One region of the Flavobacterium sp. 90 genome, then DNA from elsewhere that is predicted to be linked to it. Evidence: riboswitches for the same ligand, from Rfam matches in the RefSeq annotation. Region 1 holds a riboswitch; the other holds the start of a gene.
The links. Region 1 has a riboswitch for S-adenosylmethionine ahead of C8C83_RS20510 (TlpA disulfide reductase family protein). Riboswitches for the same ligand answer to the same signal wherever they lie in the genome.

Region 1 (4,318 bases):
GGAAATTTATGAAGCAGACAAACAAATAAAAGCAGCCACAAATAAACCCTATAATATTAATCTTTGGGTTTCAGATCATGATATTCGGGATGGCGGTTTAACCGATGAACAATTCGAGAAAACAAAAGCACTTTTTAAACCTTATTATGATGAACTTGGAATTCCGTTACCGGAAAAACCAGCGTCGTTTCAATCAAGATTTGAAAATCAGTTAGAAGTTATTTTAGACATTAAACCAAAAGTTTTTAGCTTTATGGTTGGCGCTCCTTCAGATGATGTTTTAGAACAATGCCGAAAATTAGGAATTGTAACAATAGGAGTAGCCACAACGCTTGACGAAGGTGTTTTTCTGGAAAGTAAAGGTGTTGATATGATCGTCGCTTCGGGTTTTGAAGCAGGCGGACACCGACCTTCTTTTTTGGCTTCAGCCGAATCATCTTTAACCGGAACTTTTGTTTTACTGCAATTAATGCGAGAGAAAATAAAAATACCAATCATTGCCGCCGGAGGAATCGCAAACGGAAAAGGAATCGCAGCAGCTTTGACATTAGGCGCAAGCGCAGTCCAAATTGGAACTGCATTTTTAGCAACCGATGAATCGAATGCATTACCAATTCACAGAGAAATGTTATTTTCGGACGCAGCAAAATACACAACACTTTCGCGTGCTTACACCGGAAGGCTTGGACGCGGAATCACAAGCCGAATCGCAAAAGATATAATAGGGAAAGAATCAGATGTTCTGCCTTTTCCGTTACAAACTACTTTTATATCTCCATTGCGAAAAGCAGCGCTCGATCAACAAAAATGGGATATGATATTATTCTGGGGTGGACAAATTTCGCCAATTTTAAAACACACAAAAGCCAAAGATTTAATGCATTCTCTAATCGAAGAAACTACAGCTTATTTTGAGGATTTGAAATTATAACGCTCTTTTTGTCATCTCGACGAAGGAGAGATCACACTAGAAACTCGACAAAGATTGGTGACAATATTGAACGCGGATGACGCAGATTCGCTTTGCGAAAACACAGATTAAAACGGATTTTATAGGCTTAATCTTGTCATCTCGACAAAGATTGGTGACAATATTGAACGCGGATGACGCAGATTCGCTTTGCGAAAACACAGATTAAAACGGATTTTATAGGCTTAATCTTGTCATCTCGAAGAAGGAGAGATCACAGTAGAAACTCGTCAAAGATTAATAACCGCAAAGTATTGTCATCTCGACGAAGGAGAGATCACACTAGAAACTCGTCAAAGATTAATAAACGCAAAGTATTGTCATTCCGAGGAACGAGGAATCTCCGCAAGTAACTCGACAAAGATTAGCGACATTCTAGACGGAGCTTCTTGCGAAGATTCCTCGTTCCTCGGAATGACAAACTGCATGATTACTATCTGTTCTATACAAACTCATTTCAAAAAAGGAATGAGTTTTTTTGTGCTTTTTCTACAACATAAAAATCATATTTCATGTTTTTTATCAATCAAGTGTATGAATTTCTGTTATAAAATAACAAAACTTTAAAAGATTTATTTAAATGTAAAGTTTTATTTTACAGTCTTTTATGATATGAAAAACACGCTTTATTAATAATTTTAAAAAAAAATATTTATAAACTATACTAATTTTATAGAATTAGTATATATATTTGTACCACAGAAAACTTCTGTATGATACTTATCCAGAAAGACTGAGGGAATAGGCCCAATGATGTCTTAGCAACCTGTTACCGAATAAGGTGCTAAATCCTTCCCACTTTTCGGGACAGATAAGAAAGATTTGCTCAAAATCTGAATAAGATCATGAATGTTAAAACCTTTTATTTTTTAAAATGAAAACAGACACAACTTTATACGCGGCTTATGAATTTTTGAATTCAATTTTTGATGCAAATAGTATGGCTGTTTTCCGAATGCGAAAGCATTAAATTCTTATCCAATTTTCCCTTTAAATAGCATTTGCTAAAATCCATTTTACATTGGGTTAAAGGAATTCCCTTGTCTAATTTCAATTAAAATAAAAATCATATTATCACTTAAAAATCAAAATAAAATGAAGAAAATATTATTAGGTTTCGCTTTATTTCTTGGGGTTACACAAACTCAGGCGCAAGACACAAGCTTGCAATTAAAAGGAACTGTTATAGATACAGTTGCGCAATATGTTTATCTGCAAAAATTCCACAATAAAATGTTTACCACAATTGATTCGGTAAAAGTAAAAGATGGAAGTTTTAGTTTTAAAACAAAAGTAAAAACTCCTGAATTATACGGATTAAGCGTGAATACAGAAGATTCTCCGCTGTATATTTTCCTTGAAAAAGGCCCTATAACAGTAAAATTAAGTCCAAAGAAATACTATAGTGGATCTGTAGTAGAAGGTTCTGAGGCTCAGAATTTATTTGAAACCTATAAAAAATCGAAAGATGTAGAAATTAGTAAATTCATTACAGAAAACCCAAAATCTATTGTTTCGGCTTATGTTTTGTACCGAAACTGGTCGTACAGATTGTCGCCGGAGCAAATTACTCAAAACATTGCTTTGCTTGACAAAAGCCTTCAAAGTACCACTTACGTGAAAGAATTAAAAGAACTGGTTACCGTTTTAAGCGGATTGGCGGTTGGAAAAAAAGCCCCTGATTTTACCAGCGTTAATCCCGAAGGAAAACCAGTTCGTTTTTATGAAACTCTAAAAGGAGGTTACACTTTAGTTGATTTTTGGGCTTCATGGTGCGGACCTTGCCGAAAAGAAAATCCAAATATCGTAGCGGCTTACAAAGAATTTCACGATAAAGGATTTAATATTATCGGAATCTCTTTAGACAAAAAGAAAGAAAACTGGATCAAAGGTATTCAGGACGATAATTTGACTTGGACACACGTTTCTGATTTACTTTTCTGGAATAGCGCCGTTGCAAAATTATATGGCGTAAGAGCAATTCCCGGGAATTATTTAGTGGATTCAAAAGGAATTATCGTAGCAAGAAATCTACATGGAGAAGAATTGCAAACTACGCTTAAAACGCTTTTAGAGAAAGGGATTTAGAGCCTATTTTCTTTTTTGTCATTCCGAGGAACGAGGAATCTCCGTTAGAAACTCGACAATCATGATCGACAATCTTTACGGAGCTACTTGTGGAGATTCCTCGTTCCTCGGAATGACAAATGAAACGAAAATATTCTTATGAAAATAATTGTCTTAGGCCCGATAGAAGTGGAAATCCTTTTGTGGCGGGGTTCGCAACAAAAGATTGAAATGGATTGCTTCGCCAGTTCGAACTTTCAGGCTCGGGTGCGGGATTAGCTCCAAAAAAACATTTGATTTTATCATAGAAATCAGAATGATAAACGGAACTTATATAATCCAAAATAATAAATTTAGTTAATTTAAATGATAAGGAAATGAATGCTATTGAGACAGAAACAAAACCAGTTGAATCAGAATGTTATTTTTCAAAATTTAGAGAAAATACAGTAGGTGTTGATCATATTTTTAAATCGGTTTATGGAAAACAAAATTTGCTTTATGCAGATTGGGTTGCCAGCGGAAGATTATACGCCCCGATTGAGGATATTATGCTCAATAAAATTGGTCCAATGATTGCCAATACGCATTCACTTTCAAGTCAAACCGGAAAAACTTCCACGTATGCTTATCAATACGCAAGAGATATTATAAAAAAGTCGGTTAATGCCAACGAATCTGATGTTCTGGTGACAACCGGAAGCGGAATGACGGCTGCTTTATCAAAATTGCAACGAATAATTGGTTTGAGAAAGCATGATGATAATGACAAACCTGTGGTTTTTATCACGCACATGGAGCACCATTCTAATCAGGTTTCGTGGTATGAAACGAATGCCGAAGTTGTGATTTTACGTCCTGATGAAAACAATTTAGTTGATCCAAATGTTCTTTCGGAAGAAATTAAAAAATATGCCGACAGAAGTATAAAAATAGGTTCGTTTACGGCTTCTTCAAATGTTACAGGAATTATTACGCCTTATCATGAATTAGCCAAAATCATGCATGAAAATGGCGGGCTCTGTTTTGTGGATTTCGCTGCTTCGGCGCCTTATGTCAAAATCGATATGCATCCAAAAGATCCGCAAGAACAATTAGACGCTATTTTCTTTTCACCTCATAAATTCTTAGGCGGACCGGGAACGTGTGGAGTTTTGGTTTTTAATGAGAAATTATACAAATCTGATTTTCCGGATAATCCAGGAGGAGGAAATGTAAAATGGACGAATCCGTTAGGGAAATATTGTTATAGCGAGGTCATCGAAGTTAGAGAAGATGGTG
Region 2 (4,318 bases), 3.5 Mb from region 1:
ATAATCGAAATTACCGAAACATTATCTGTTACTGTAATTTGGTTTACATCTTTAGAATAAAAGTCGTTTTCAAACTCTTTTTCTAACTCGACCATTGCAAGAGTTGCTTTATCTTTTGCCACAACCAGTCCGATTCCTCTTTCTGAAGAACCTTGAGAAATAATACTTACACTGATGTTATGATCGCCCATAACTTTAAAAATACGAGCATCAACACCTGATTTCCCAAGTAATCCACGACCTTCAAGATTTACCAAAGAAACATTTTCTAAAACAGAAAGTGTTTTAATCCCTTCTTTAGCAGAATCTGAAGTAATTAAAGTTCCACGGTTTTCATGATTAAAAGTATTTAAAATACGAAGCGGAATATTTTTTTCTAATAATGGAATTATCGTTTTAGCATGTAGAATTGTTGCTCCAAAATTGGCCAATTCATTTGCTTCATTAAATGATAAATATTCAATTTTTTTAGCATCGGCTACCAAATCAGGATTTGCGGTATAAATTCCGTCTACGTGTGTAAAGTTCTGAAGCTCTTCAGCATCCAAATAATTAGCAATTAACGAAGCGGTGTAATTACTTCCGTTTCTTCCTAATGTTGTGGTGTCGTTGTTGTTGTTTGAACCAATGAAACCTGTAACGATATTAACTGTTTCTCCGTTATGTAATTTGAAATAATTGATTACATTTTTTTTCGAAAGTTGTTCTAAAGGCTGTGCATCACCAAATTTCGAATCGGTTTTTAGCAATTCTCTTGTATCAACAAAATTCGCAGGAATCCCTTTTTCAACTAAAATTGAAGTCAATAATTTAGCAGAAAGCAATTCGCCTTTAGACAAAATCTGATCTTTAATTTTATTGCTGTAATCTCCTATCAGGCTAACTCCTTCAAAAAGTTTATCCAAAATATTAAACTCTTCAGATAAATCAACTTGTGGAAAATCTGAAGCTTGATATGCTTTAAAGCTTTCTAATAAAGGTTTGTAATTACCATTTTTAGCCGCTATTCTTAAAATATCTTCAAGTTCATCTGTTGCATTTCCGCGGGCAGAAACTACTACGGCAATTTTTTCGCCTTGATTTACTTTATCTGAAATGATTGAAACTACCTTGCTAAGTCCTTCTCCGTTTGATAACGATTTGCCTCCAAATTTTAATATTTTCATTTTATTTTTCTATTGTTTCTGCCTTAAAAATATCGGCAAGTAAATGATCTAATTGTTTGTACTCGATTAAAAAAGCGTCATGTCCGTGAACTGAATCTATTTCGCTATAAAAAACATTGTCTTTGAACTTTTTTAAGTCCTGAAAAGTTTCCCGATTTTCTTTTGGTGTAAAAAACAAATCCGAATTGATTCCGATAATATGAATCGCTGCATTTGTTCTAGACATTAAAGTTTCAAAATCGTCACTATTTCTGGTAATATCTATGGTTTTAAGTAATTGGTTCATCAGTTTATATGATGCCAATTGATATCTCTTTTGTAGTTTTTCACCGTGATGTGCCAACCAGCTTTCGATATTAAAAACAGAAAGATTGGCATTGATTGTACGCTGAAATTTTTCTTTGAATGATTCAGGAGATCTGTAACACAACATTGCATGAATTCTGGCATCTTCAATAGGACGTGACGAATTATTAAGAATCTGCTCTTGCAAATAGCAATTAGCAATCATCCAGTCCGTCGATTTCCAGTCTGTAGCAATGGGAATTAGGTTTTGAGTAATATTAGGTTCTAATGCAAGAATTTCCCAAGCGATTCCTCCGCCAACAGAACCTCCAATAATGGTGTGTACCTGATTAATATTTAAAGCTTCTAAACCTTTTATAAATATTCTGGCAATATCTCTGGTGGTAAAATCCAGATAATTTTCAATTATAAACGAATCGTTTCCATTTCCCGGAACATCAAATGCCAGGATAGTATATTTTTGGGTATCAATCGTTTTTTCTTCGCCAATTAAATCATTCCACCAGCCATTTTCTCCAGTTACCTCAGCGTTTCCTGTCAAAGCATGATTAACCAAAACTATAGGCGCACTATGTAAAGGCAAACCAGAAAGCGTAAAACTTAACGGTAATGAAAGATATGCTGCACCACTTTCGGTGATGAAATCTTGAATTATAATGGGACTTGGTATATTTTCCAATTTCAAATCTTTTTATTATTGATTTGTATGTGGAAATATTAGAAAGAAAGTACTAGAGTGAAACTAGAAAAATTCTTGTTGTTATCTTTCCACGTTTGGGCGTGGTAGAATGCAGCACCTTCTTCGATTTAACGAAGGGTTGCTAAGGATTCATCGGGTCTAATCCCTCGTCCTTTCTTTATAACATTTCAATACGTTTTTGAACTTAAAGGTGCAAATTAACTACTTATTTCTTAAACTAACAAATTTTATCGAAACTGATTCTGCAATTTCTTAAACATAATTTAAAATAAGTCGAAAGTTTAAAAGTCATAAAGTCAAAAGAATTGGCATCAATTAAATACATCAATCTCTTTTGTTTACTATTTAAAAACTATTATACGCAAAAAATTACCGAACAATTTGCCCAGTAAAATTTAGCAGGTTTCCCTTATTTTATGACACTTTCTGATTTAGATAAAAAGTGTTTCATTTTCTTTTGAATACATCAAAAACAATAAAGAATTTGGTTCTTTTTTCTCCGCTTTTTTATCTGTTTCAGTTATTCCGAAACTTGGATGAATCAATTCGTTTACTGGCGGTGGATTATTTCTTTCGATTTTGCTTCTGAAAAGTTTTTTTCTTAAGTAGTTAATTGTGCTCATGATATTTAAGTTTATGTTAGTTTGCGTTTTATAATCTTTATTGTTTGTTTAATTCTTTGTTATGGTAACCAAATGGAATAAAAAAACCCTTTTGGGTTTTTAATACCAAAAGGGTTTAAGTTTTTTACAACTTATATATACTTTTAGTATCAACAGACGCATACACAAATACGTGCGACGTTAAACATCTTGTTCATCTGTAGGGATTTATTCATCTTTGATTTACTTGCTATTTTAAAAAAATCTTGCATTTGTTTGTCTTTAAAAGCTTCTCGAAACTGCTGAATTATTTTTACTTATTTTTCCTCTTCAAAATCAATAAGATATAAAATTCATCAACGGTTTTATCCGATTAACATAACTATTATTTAGAATAACTAAATTTATCTTCTTGGTGTTTTTGAGGTATTACAAATGTGCGAATATTTTTTCAATTACGCAAGTGAGGATCAACAAATTAATCTTAAAAAACGTTAAAAAACATCATTTTAACGTTAAAAAACATCTTACAAAATTGGCTTTTGTTAAAATGAGAGTTAAAACCTACAAAAAATACGTTACAAATTTTCCTGTTTCAAAATATCAAAGAACAACTAACTACTATTAAAAGCCACTTACAACCAAACTGCTTCTTTATTTTTAATTTTTTCAGCCACTTTCAAAATGTCAGTAATTACTCCTCTTGAAATAGCTTGTTTGCATGCCGATGCACTCTGAATTACGATTGGAACATCTGCGTAAGATTGGGTATAAATTTCGAAAATAGTATCAGATCCTTTTAGTTGACCAATTGCCGACGAAACCGGTTCTGAAACCAATTTTACTTCTAATGTGTTTTTCTCCACATCAAATTCTCCTACATATCTTAATACATGATTATCCGCTTGTGTGATTTTTGCAATTTTGAACGATTTATCGACTGCTTCTTTATTAAGAATACCATTTTGTTCTAAATGTTCTTCCCTAAGCAAAGAATCGATTTTTATATCCGACAGATCAAAATCCTTCCCGATTTCTCTCGTCAAAATCAGTAATTTTCTGGCGGTATCATTTCCGGATAAATCTTCTTTAAAAGTCGATCGCATTAATCCGAGTAAACTCGCGTCTTTTAAAAGCGAAGAAAAAGTGGCTTCTTCTGTAGCAAATCGGTTAAAAACATAACTCAGATTATCTGAAAAAACACCGCGAATCTTTGTAATTTTCTCTCCTGAATGATACAAATCTCTTAAGGTCTGTAAAACAGGAAAACCAGTATCAACCGATGTTTCATACAAAAACTCTTTATCATACTTTTTAAGATTTGACCTAATCTCTTTATATAAATCAATTGGCAATGTATTGGCTTTTTTATTTACCGCAACAATATTAAATCCGTTTTCAATCAATGTATTATAATGATGAATGAGTTCGTCACTTGCAGTTGCGTCAACAGCGATTAGATTCTCGAATTCATTTTCTTTGGCAAATGCAATAATATCCTGCACTTTAAAAGGAACGGCCAATTCTAAGAAATTGGTTTCCCA

Region 2: linked by a shared signal. The riboswitch ahead of C8C83_RS06365 (alpha/beta fold hydrolase) and the one ahead of C8C83_RS20510 (TlpA disulfide reductase family protein) in region 1 are both predicted to bind S-adenosylmethionine.

The regions. Positions count from the first base shown of each region.
Region 1 covers NZ_SMGE01000001.1:5,085,967-5,090,284, forward strand. Annotated here, with positions in the region: gene C8C83_RS20505 (nitronate monooxygenase) at 1-931, shown strand, start outside; SAM riboswitch class I at 1,688-1,788, shown strand; gene C8C83_RS20510 (TlpA disulfide reductase family protein) at 2,066-3,058, shown strand; gene C8C83_RS20515 (aminotransferase class V-fold PLP-dependent enzyme) at 3,415-4,318, shown strand, end outside.
Region 2 covers NZ_SMGE01000001.1:1,598,050-1,602,367, forward strand. Annotated here, with positions in the region: gene thrA (bifunctional aspartate kinase/homoserine dehydrogenase I) at 1-1,166, opposite strand, end outside; gene C8C83_RS06365 (alpha/beta fold hydrolase) at 1,168-2,151, opposite strand; SAM riboswitch class I at 2,230-2,338, opposite strand; gene C8C83_RS06370 (hypothetical protein) at 2,604-2,795, opposite strand; gene C8C83_RS06375 (aspartate kinase) at 3,410-4,318, opposite strand, start outside.